Regions from separate parts of the Caballeronia sp. J97 genome, predicted to be linked through region 2. Evidence: riboswitches for the same ligand, from Rfam matches in the RefSeq annotation. Region 2 holds a riboswitch; the other holds the start of a gene.
The links. A riboswitch is a leader RNA that binds a small molecule or an ion and turns the genes downstream of it on or off. The one in region 2 is predicted to bind cobalamin.
Positions count from the first base shown of each region.

Region 1 (5,608 bases), on a different contig from region 2:
CGCCGTCGTCACCGCGGCCGCCGCGGCGATCGATGCAACGAGATACACACGCAAACGCAGGCGGGCGACCGGCACGCCGAGCGCGCGCGCGGTCGTGTCGCCGCGCAGCAGCACGTTCAGTTGCGGCGCGACCGGAACGATCGCGACGAGCGCGATGACGAGCGCGATCAACGCGGGCCACGGCGCCGCCGCGCCGTTGAGATCGCCCGTCAGCCAGAAGATCATGCCGCGCAGCCGGTTCTCGGGCGCGATGCTCAGCATCAGCGTGATCAGCGCGCCCCATCCGGAAGCGATCACGACGCCCGTCAGCAGAAGTCTGGGCGACGCATCCTGTCCGCTTTGCCACAGATCCTTGCGCGCGAGGCCGAGCACGAGAACGATCGATGCGAACGCGCCGACGCACGCCGCGAGATCGACGCCCCATAACGGCAAGGATGCGAGCATCGCGGCGAGCGCGAAGGCCGCCGCGCCGCCGGACACGCCGAGCACGTACGGCTCCGCGAGCGGATTGCGCAACAGCACCTGGAGCAGCGCGCCCGCTGTCGCGAGCAGCGCACCCGACGCGAAGCCCGCGAGCGCGCGCGGCAGACGCAGGGTGAGCACGATTTCATCGGCGATATCGGGTGTCGATGCATGCGCGTGAAAGAGCGCGCCGAGCGCATGCGACACGGGCAACGCGACGCTGCCCATCGCGAGCGACGCGACGAGCACGACGAGCGCCGCCGCGCCGAGCGCGATCCAGATCGCGGCCGCGCGGCTCGCGTTCATCGGGCGCCCGAAGCGAGCATGTTCAATCGCGCCGCTCACGACGGATGCCAGCCCAAGGTGATGTAGGCGCCGCGCCGTGGCGTGTTGTACGAGTACGCAAGCTCATAGTCCTTGTCGAACAGGTTGTCGATGCGCGCCGTGACGTACCACGACTTCGAAATATCGTAGCGCGCCGAAAGATTCACGACGCCGTAGCCCGCGAGCGTCGAATCGTAGTCGCTCCGCTGCCCGCTCACGATCCATTCGCCGCCGACGCGCCAGCGCCCGATCGTGCGATGCGCCGTCAACGTCGCGAAGCGCCGCGCCCGTCGCGTCAGATCTTCGTTATTCGTTTCGTCGACGGGATTCTGAAACGTCACGCCCGCGCGCACATCGGTTGCGCCGAGATGTCCGGCCCACGATCCCTCGATGCCCTGCACCTTCGCGCGCCCGACGTTCTGCGCGACATAGTAGAAGCCGCCGTCGGACACATAGTCGATCAGATTCGAATAGCGCGTCTGGAAGAGCGTCACGCGCATCACGCCGAGCGCATTCGATGCGTACTGCAACGCCGCCTCGACCGAGTGACTGCGCTCCGGCTGAATCGACGGATTGCCGCTGAACGGATAGTAGAGATCGTCGAAGCTCGGCGCGCGAAACGATGCCGAATAGCTCGCGCTCGCCCTCCAGTGCGCATCGAAGTTGTACGCGTAGCCCAGATAGTAGCTGTTCGCGCCGCCGAAATCGGAATACTGATCGTGACGCAGATTCGCCTGCAATTCGTTCGCGCCGATGTGCCCCACATAGCCCGCGAACACCGAGTTCACGTGACGATCGGGCGCGCTGAACTGATCCGAATCGAGCGTCTGGTCGAGATGCTCGTAACCGAGGAGCAGCTTGTGCGCATCGCTGATTCTGAAGTCGTTCTGCCACGTGTACTGCCGGTTCTCCGAATCGAAGCGGTTCGTATAGACGCCGTTCTGCTCGATGTTCGCGCGGTCCTGCCCCTGCGCGATCGTGAAGTGCGTGGTCCAGTTGCCGGTGATCCGGCCATTCGCGAACACCGACGCCGAACGCACGCGATCGTGCGACTCGTTGATGTCGGTGGGCAGGCCGTGGGCATCGTCGAAACTGTTGATGCCGTTCGATTGCAGAAAGCGCACGCCCGCGTCCCACTTGTCGCTGAACTTGTGACGCAGCGTCGCGGCAACGCTCTCGTTCAGATAGCCGTTCGCGTTCGGATTCGCACCGGGCGCGATCGCCGGATCGATCGATGAAAAACCGTCGGTCTTTTCGCGCGAGACGTTCAGGCTGAAGGTCGTGCGGCCGTCCGCATCGAGCGCGCCGTTGACGCCCGCCGATTGCCGCTGCGTGTGGTAGCTGCCGTATTCGGCCTCGAAGTCGAAGCGTGGCGGATGCGGCTCGCCTTCCTTCGTGAAAATTTGCACGACGCCGCCGATCGCATTCGAGCCGTACAGTGCCGACACATTGCCGTTCACGACTTCGACGCGGCCGATCTGATCGAGCATCAGTTGCGATAGCTGCGCCGCGCCGAGCGACGCCGATTCGACGCGCACGCCATCGATCAGCACGAGCGATTGCGACGACGCCGCGCCGCGTATGAAAAGCCCCGAGTTCGCGCCCGGCCCGCCGTTGCGCGTGATCTGCACACCGGGCGCGAGCGCGATGAGGCCGAGCGCATCGCCGGCGTTCGAGTCGGCGATGTCCTGTTCGTCGAAGACCGATGTCTGCGGAATCGATTCGGCCAGCGCTTGCGGCGCGCGCGTCGCCGTGACGACGACGGGCGCAAGCGTTTGCGAGGTGTCGTCCGCGGCGTGGGCGGTGTGTGCAAGCGGCAAGGCGCTCACGGCGGCGACGAGCGCGCCATGACGAGAGAGGCCGTTCCTGAACGCGGCCAGTGGCAATACCATGCGTGAAGTGTCCGTTTCGCGTGAGCGCGACCCCGCTCCCCGCGAGGACGATGCGCGACCAACGCATGGCGCAATCAGCGCCGATGCGTCGAACTCCGGCCGGTATCCGGGCTGGCGACGAATCGTCTCGCCTTCCCGCGCATCGTGCGCAGTGGCGTCGACACGTTTCTTGCAGTCGATTCGAGCGACGAACCCGGTGCGATGAAATTCGACACGCTCGCGCTGCAAAAACGCGCATGAGACGACTTGCAACTTGCGTTGCGGTCGCTTACCGTTGCGGGGGCAGCACAGGTTGGCTCGTCCCCGGTTCGTCCCGCAGGACTTCGTGGACTTCGCTCCCTGTTTCCCGTTTGACTGCATCCGCGAGATCCGCGGACGCGAGCACCAAAAGTGCGGCAAGTGTAGGAGCGCGTGTCGGGACCGTCAAGGAAGGACCACCGGGCGGCGCCGGCAGACGGCCGGCGCATGACGAATCGAACGAGAATCGGCCGAGCCTTTACGAGCGTTGCCAGGCGCTCGCGTTTTCTGCACACGAATGCATGACGACATGCGCTTGATTCGAAGAATTAAGCGTGAGATCGCATGCTGTTACGTCTCGAAACGAGACAATTATCGGAAGCTCCGTTGAACCGCGCTAAAATGCGAGGTCTTTAGAGGACGCAGCACATGCTCAACGAACTCGAATCACTGTCAGGAAATATCGGCCGGCTGATCCAGATCAGCGAGCGCCACAAGCAGGCGCATCAGGCGCTGCAGGACCAGCTCGAACAACTGCGCGCCGACTATGCGAACGTGCAGGCCGAACTGGCGCAAGTGCGCGAAGAGCGCGACACGCTGCAATCCGAACGCGACTCGCTCTCCGCGAAAATCGACGATGCGCAAGTGCGTCTCAACGCGATTCTCGAAAAGCTGCCGCGCGCGAAGTCCGGGCAACATGCCGAGTCCGACAATCAACTCGATCTCCTCGAAGCCGATTCCCAGGAAGCACATGAAGCGGAATTGCACGGCGAGCATCATCAAGGAGAGAAGGCATGACGACCACGCAGATCGAAGTATCCATTCTCGGGCAGCCGTATCGTCTCGCCTGTTCGCCGGAAACGGAAGGCGCATTGCGCGAAGCCGTCGCGCGCGTCGACGCCGAGATGAACAAGGTGCGCAATGCGAGCAGCGTGCGCGGCACCGATCGCATCGCGGTCATGGCGGCGCTTTCGCTGGCGTCGGAATTGCTTAAGCTGCAGGACAGCGTGCGCCACGGCGAGGCCTTCCCCGCCGAAGAAATCCGCCGCACGATGCACTCGATGAACGAGCAACTGGGCGCCGTCATCGCGCAATACGAAGCGCAGTGAGATGCCAGCGCGTCGAGTCAATCAGCGCGCGATGTCAATCGAAAAAAGAAACCACCGAAGTGACCGGAAGAGGCTGCAGAAGGCAAACGATTGGTGTAGAGTGACGTTTCCCTGCCTGGTACGCCAAGGTCATATATTCCTTGAACCAATGCTACATTGGCACGGTTGCGGAACCTTGCAGCACGGGCGCGCGCGTCGCTAGTCCGATGTACCCGAAGTGTTGCTTACCGCGACCAATCTTGAACCGAGGTTCAGGATGCCGGCCTAGCGGCTATGGCGGGGACCTCATTCAAGAAACGGCATCGGAAAAACCGATGCCGTTTTTGTTTGCATCGTTCATTCCCTCTTTCATTGAGCATCGTCGATTTCCGCATAGCGAACAATCATGCGCTACTGGCTGATGAAGTCCGAACCGGACGAAGCGAGCATCGATCATCTCGCGCACGCGCCGAAAAAAACCTTGCCGTGGACGGGCGTGCGCAACTATCAGGCGCGCAACTTCATGCGCGATCAGATGCAGGTCGGCGACGGCGTGCTCTTCTATCATTCGAGCTGCCCGGAGCCGGGCATCGCGGGCATCGCGAAGGTATGCTCGAGCGCTTATCCCGATCCCACGCAGTTCGATCCGAAGAGCGATTACTACGATCCGAAATCGACGCAGGAAACGCCGCGCTGGATGCTCGTCGACGTGAAGTTCGTGAAGAAGACGCCGCTCATCGCGCTCGCCGCATTGCGCGAACATGAAGAACTCGCGGACATGCAGGTGCTCGCGCGCGGCAACCGGCTGTCGATCACGCCGGTGACCGAAGCGCAATGGCGATTTATTACCGAGCACCTCGTCTAACACGGAACTTACGACTTCAGGACCGCGACTAAATCCCGTCGCACGTACGCGATGTCCTGGAGTCCTTCGATGATCAACAAGAAAACCGCCGCCGCGCTCGTGCTCCTCGCGATGTCCGGCGCTGCGCTCACGTTCTCTCAAGTCGCCGCTGCGCAAACGGTGATCACTCAGCCGCAGCCTTCGGGCGTGCTGTCACTTTCGGCGCAGGCCAGCGCGCAAGTGCCGCAGGATGTGGTCAACATCACGCTCTTCTACGAGCAGGAAGCGGCCGATCCCTCGTCGCTCACCAACACGCTCAATCAGCGCGCCGAGGCCGCATTGCGCGAGGCGAAAGGCGTCGACGGGGTGACCGCCAAGAGCGGCTCGTTCACCGTGTATCCGTCCACCGATCGCGACGGCAAGATCTCCGCGTGGCGCGGTCGCACGGAAGTCGTGCTCGAGTCGCATGACTTCGCGGCGGCGTCGAAGCTCGCGGGCAAGATGAGTTCGTCGATGCAAGTGGGCAGCGTCGCGTTCTCGCTGTCGCCCGAAGCGCAGCGCGCGGCCGAGCAGAAACTCGTCTCGCAAGCCATCGACTCGTTCCGCAAGCAGGCGCAAACTGCGGCGCAGGGGTTCGGCTACAGCAATTTCACGATTCGGGAAGTGAACGTCGGACATAGCGGCGTGCAGCCGCGCCCGGTCATGATGATGCAATCGCGCGCAATGAGCGCCGATGCGAAGATGGCCGCGCCCATCGCGAT
Region 1 covers NZ_CAJMZL010000001.1:857,824-863,431, forward strand. Annotated here, with positions in the region: gene U4Y90_RS03920 (iron ABC transporter permease) at 1-768, opposite strand, end outside; gene U4Y90_RS03925 (TonB-dependent receptor domain-containing protein) at 804-2,678, opposite strand; cobalamin riboswitch at 2,758-3,082, opposite strand; gene U4Y90_RS03930 (ATPase) at 3,345-3,713, shown strand; gene U4Y90_RS03935 (cell division protein ZapA) at 3,710-4,024, shown strand; RNA gene ssrS (6S RNA) at 4,130-4,311, shown strand; gene U4Y90_RS03945 (EVE domain-containing protein) at 4,410-4,868, shown strand; gene U4Y90_RS03950 (SIMPL domain-containing protein) at 4,980-5,608, shown strand, end outside.
Region 1: linked by a shared signal. The riboswitch ahead of U4Y90_RS03925 (TonB-dependent receptor domain-containing protein) and the one ahead of U4Y90_RS08060 (CbtB domain-containing protein) in region 2 are both predicted to bind cobalamin.

Region 2 (5,608 bases):
GATCCATCGGGCTCAGCTTCCATTGCTTGAGCGGATCGTCGATGCGCGCCTGGAAGCGTACTTCCTGTTCGTCGTCGGTGATCGAGAACCAGTACTTCACGATCTGGATGCCGCTACGCACCAGCATCTTCTCGAACTCGGGGACCGAGCGGAAGAATTCCTCATACTCTTCGTCGGTGCAGAAGTTCATCACGCGCTCGACGCCCGCGCGGTTGTACCAGCTTCGGTCGAATAGCACGATCTCGCCGGCCGCGGGCAAGTGCGACACGTAACGCTGAAAATACCACTGTGTACGTTCGCGGTTGTTCGGTGCGGGAAGGGCGGCCACGCGGCACACGCGCGGATTCAGCCGTTGCGTGATGCGCTTGATCGCGCCGCCTTTGCCCGCCGCATCGCGTCCTTCGAACAGCACCACGAGCCGATGCCCCTTGTGCACGACCCAGTCCTGCAGCTTCACGAGTTCGCCCTGCAGACGAAACAGCTCGCGGAAATAGGTCTTGCGCAACTGACGGTCTTCATCGGAAAAGGTCGATTCGCCGTCCAGGAAGCGATCGTCCACTTCCATCTCGAACTCTTCGTCGTAGCTGTCGATGATGTCGGCATGGAAACGGCGCTGCTTTTCCGTCGTGTTCATAAAGGGCTCCGTGGCGTTCTTGGGCTGCCGCCATCGTGATGATCGGTCGCGGCGCGGGACGGCCGATTATGACGGCATTCGATGGCAGTCATATGACACCGGCACATTCGGTCATTGTAGTGAGCGACGCCGCGCTTTATGACGCGGCGTCGCGCACCGTTAGAATGTCCGGCATTTCGATGGCATGCCGATGGCATGCCCGGCCCCGATTCCATCTTCCCTATCCACGGCGAACGAACGCGATGACCACGACGATCCAAAGTTTCGACGAAACCCGAACCGCGCGCCTCGTGCCTTATGACCGGCTCGTGGACACGCTCGCCGCGACGATGCTCGACTATGCGGCGGGGCGCATCGTGAGTCCCGAGCGCATGGTCGTGCCGATCGAAGGCGGCGTCATGCTGTCGATGCCCGCGAGCGCCGCCGACCTGGCGATGCACAAGCTCGTGAACGTGTGCGCCGGCAACGGCGCGCGCGGCTTGCCGACGATCCACGGCCAGGTCACCGCCTACGATGCCGCGACGGGCGTGCCGCAATTCATGCTCGACGGCCCGACGGTGACCGGCCGGCGCACGGCAGCGGTGTCGATGCTCGCGATCCGCGCGCTTCATGATGCGTCGCCGCGCGAGGTGCTCGTGATCGGCACGGGCAAGCAGGCGGCCTATCACGTCGAGGCGCTCGCCGCCGTCTATCCCGATGCGCGCATTCGCGTGCAGGGTTCGCGCGCCGATCGCGCGCGCGCGTTCTGTGCGGCGCATGCATCGGCTTCGGACAAGCTCGCCGCGCTGGAAGACGCCACGATTCCCGAGTCGGTCGATGTCGTCATCGCCGCGACCACGAGCAAGACGCCCGTCTATTCGATGCCCGCGCGCGCGGGACGTCTCGTGATCGGCGTGGGCGCTTTCACCGCCGACGCCGCCGAGATCGCCGCCGCGACCGTCCACGCGAGCGCACTTTATGTCGACGATCCCGCCGGCGCGCGCCACGAAGCGGGCGATTTCATTCTTGCGGGCGTCGACTGGAACGAGGTGCGTGCGCTGTCCGCGGCGCTCGCGAACCCGGCGAAGGCCGTCGATGCCGCGCGTCCCGTGATGTTCAAATCGGTCGGGTGCGCGGCGTGGGACCTCGCGGCGTGCCGCGTCGCACGCACCGTTTTGTCGGAGGAAAGCAGCGCGGCGCACTAAGCCGCGCGCGGGACGGCCCGCTTGGAACGGTACTTGCTGACTGCTTATTTAATGACAGAGACGCGATAAGCGTCACATGATGAACGGCGCGAAGTGCGCCACAGCAACAGAGCCAGCGAACTGACCCATGAAAAGTCGACACGACAGCAAATGGCACCCGTGGATTCCGGCGCGCGACGACGGACGCGAAGGCGCGGGCGGTACGGCGGACGGGGGCCGCCGCACGCCTGCACACGCGAGCGCGACACCGCCCGCGGCTTATTTCATTTCGGTGCTCGAGCTTGCCACCGGCGAGAAGCTCGGCAATGACGAACGCATGCGCGCCGTGGCCATGCTCGAATCGCAATTCGGAGCGGGCCGGCCACGCACGTTGAAAGAAGCGGTGCGCATCTGCGCGGCGGCGATCGATTCGTCGACGCTGCAGCGTATGGCGCGCGGTGCAAAGGCCTGAAAACCGTCTGAAAAGATCGCGGTAGATAAGCGCGTTTTTTCACACGAGTGTAAAACGCGCGCGTCAGGCGAAAAGCGCGCGAACGTTCGCGCGCGCCACGGCTCTTCCTTATTTGACGGTCTGAATCACTTCGAAGCCTTCGAATTCGGGGTGACCGAGATAGAGCTGGCGCGTTTCGCCGCCGGCGTTGCGATGCGCGGCGCGAAACGCGTCCGAGCGCGTCCAGTCTTCGAACGCTGCCTGATTCGCCCAGATCGTGTGGCTCGAATACAGAACGTGATCGTCCTTCACCGGGCCTTTGAGCAAGTGAAACTCGACGAAGCCGGGCACGTCCTTCAGATGCGTGTCGCGGCTGGTCCAGAGGCGTTCGAAGTCGGCTTCGGCGCCGGGCACGATCTTGAAGCGGTTCATGGCGATATACATGTCGATGCGTTTCCTTCACCGTGAGCGGTCAAAAGTAGAAGTTATCAGCTGCGCGCGAGTTCGACGATCGTCGTGAAGCCGCCGAAAAACATGCGCTGAGGGTCGAACGGAGGCTCGCCCGATTCCATCATTGTCTTGAGGCGCGGGTCTTCCATCACTTTCGCGTTGACGCTGTCGCGCTGTTCGCGCGATGCGTAGACGATATACGAGAACACCACCGTCTCGCCTTCCTTCATCTGCACGCTTTGCGGAAACGACGTGAGCTTGCCGGGTTTCACGTCGTCGGCGATGGTTTCCACGAATTGCAGCGCGCCATGCTCCAGCCAGATCTTGCCCGCGGCTTCGGCCATGGCGCGGTAGGCGTCGATCTTGTCGATTGGCACGGGTACGACGAATCCATCCACGTAATGCGCCATCTGAGTCTCCTGATGAGGGGTTCGAACGCGCGCCGCGCAAGCGATGCGCTGCTTGTTTGAGCGACTTGCAAGGATCGAAGTTCAGGCGGACGCGTGCGGCGATTCGGCGGTCCATGCGTCGGCGGGGGACGCGCGCTTCAGCACCGTGGACGAGAGCGGCGCGACGTTCATCGAATAGACCGATTCGAGCGGCATGCCGAGGACCTGCGCCAGCGCCGCTTTCACGACGATCGCATGCGTGACGACGATGCAGCGCTCGCACGCATTCGATTCGATGCAGGCAAGCCCCTGCGCGACGCGCGCCGCGAGCATGGCGACGCTCTCGCCGCCGTGCTCGCGCGCTTGCGGATCCGCGAGCCATGCAGCGATATGCAAGGGCTCGCGCTCGCCCGTCTCGCGTATCGAGTGCCCGCGCCAGCGTCCATAGTCGATGTCGTCGAACGCGGGGACGATTTCGAATGCATCGGCGATCCATTGGGCCGTCTGACGCGCCACTCGCGCGGGGCTTGCGATCACGCGCGTATCTTCGCGCGCGCGAAACGGGGCGAGTTGCGGGCGCGCATTGCGCTCGGCGGGCTCGTCGCCGGTGGGGAAATAGCCGGTTTTCATCGCGCGCGTGGCGGCGTGGCACAGAAGAATGAGTTCCAAGGGCGTGGCGGGACGAATCGGAATCGTTTTACTTTGCAGCGGATCATCATAGAATGGCAAGCTTGCAGTGCGAGGAAGCCGGTGCAAACCCGGCACGGTCGCGCCACTGTATGCGGTTCGTCAACGCGAAAGCGCGGCGCCGCGAGTCAGACCCCGCTGCATGCTCTTCGTCAATCGGGACTCGCTTTTCCCTGGAGAACCACCATGATTGCTTCCAACGCGCCGGTCTTTTCCGCTCCGGCAACCCCGTCGCTCGACGCACCCGTGCCCATCCCGGTGCGCGAAGTGCTGCCGTGGGCCGTTTTCATCGGCCTTCTTCTGCTGATCGCCATTTATTTCGTCGGCGCAGAGCAGGGTGCGACGTCGATTTTTTCGGGCACGTACGTCCACGAATTCGTTCACGACGGCCGGCATCTGCTCGGCTTTCCGTGCCACTGAGGACGCGTCATGATTCGCACTCTGCTGATACGCGGCATGATCGCGGGGCTGGTCGCGGGCTTGATCGGCTTCGGCTTCGCGCGCGCGTTCGGCGAGCCGTCGGTGGCGCAGGCCATCGCGTTCGAGCAACAGCATGAACATGCTGCGCATGAGCACGGCGATGAACACGCCGATGCAGCGGGCGCGGCGCATTCGCACGATCACGGCGACGAAGAACTCGTTTCCCGCGATACGCAGTCCGGCCTCGGCCTCCTGACGGGCGTCGCCGTATTCGGCACCGCGCTGGGCGGCCTCTTCTCGCTCGTGTTCGCATTCGCCTATGGCCGGCTCGGCGCGTTGCGCGCGCGGGGCACGTCGGCGTTGCTGGCGCTGTTCGGCTTCGTGAGCGTCGCCATCGTGCCGTTCCTCAAGTACCCGCCGAATCCGCCGGCTGTCGGCAACCCCGACACCATCGGGCCGCGCACCGCGCTGTTCTTCGGCATGGTGGCGATTTCCCTAGTGGCCGCCGTGGTCGCCGTGCGCTTGCAGCGGCACATGGCGGCGCGCCATGACGGCTGGAACGCGACGCTCGTCGCGGCAGCCGCTTATATCGCGGTGATCGTGGCGGCGCAGGGCGCGTTGCCGCGCATCGACGAAGTGCCGGCCGGGTTCTCTGCTTCGCTGCTGTGGAATTTCCGGCTCGCCGCCATCGGCATTCAGGCGTTGCTGTGGACGACGCTCGGTCTCGTGTTCGGCGTACTCGCCGCGCGTGAACTGGAACGGCCGACGGTGAAGAGAATGGCCGCGGCCTGAACGGTTTCCGCTGCCACGGACGAAGCCCGCGTGCTCTCAGGCACGCGGGCTTTTCGTTTGCGCTTTCGCCGCGCGCCGCGCGAGCAATTCGTCGAATAAATCGAGCTTCGCGGCATCGTCCATCGATCGGAAGGTCTTGATCTCCTCGCGGCTTCTGAAACAGCCGAGGCACAGGCCGGTGTCGGCATCGAGCTTGCAGACATCCGTGCACGGTGAGCCGATGGGTTCCTGCGCTTTCGCGCGTTCGATGGTCGAGGCGAGGTCGTCTTGCGTGGTCGTCATAGTGATTCGCCGCGAAAGAGCGCGGCGGCGGCCGCCGGATTCGACGGCCAGTAAGCGTGCATGTAAGTGGCCGTCACCGGGCCGTGTCGGTAGAGCGCTTCGCCCGATGTGCCCGTCGTCGCGTGTGTCGCGTGCAACACGGCTTGCATCGGCGTTTGCAGCGTCGAGTAATGAAAGGTGTGGCCCGTCATCGCGCCGTGCATCGTCTCGATGCGCTGCATCGCGAGACGCGACAACTTGCGCTGCATCGCGGCGTCGCCGGGAAGAATGCCGAGCATCGCGTGCCGGGTTCCTTCGATATCGGTCAGCGTATCCAGCAGATACAGCATCCCTCCACATT
Region 2 covers NZ_CAJMZL010000003.1:312,369-317,976, reverse strand. Annotated here, with positions in the region: gene ppk2 (polyphosphate kinase 2) at 1-634, opposite strand, end outside; gene lhpI (bifunctional Delta(1)-pyrroline-2-carboxylate/Delta(1)-piperideine-2-carboxylate reductase) at 877-1,818, shown strand; gene U4Y90_RS08080 (hypothetical protein) at 1,946-2,269, shown strand; gene U4Y90_RS08075 (antibiotic biosynthesis monooxygenase family protein) at 2,378-2,692, opposite strand; gene U4Y90_RS08070 (DUF1428 domain-containing protein) at 2,737-3,108, opposite strand; gene U4Y90_RS08065 (histidine phosphatase family protein) at 3,190-3,756, opposite strand; cobalamin riboswitch at 3,779-3,929, shown strand; gene U4Y90_RS08060 (CbtB domain-containing protein) at 3,961-4,194, shown strand; gene U4Y90_RS08055 (CbtA family protein) at 4,204-4,986, shown strand; gene U4Y90_RS08050 (DUF1289 domain-containing protein) at 5,023-5,268, opposite strand; gene U4Y90_RS08045 (cobyrinate a,c-diamide synthase) at 5,265-5,608, opposite strand, start outside.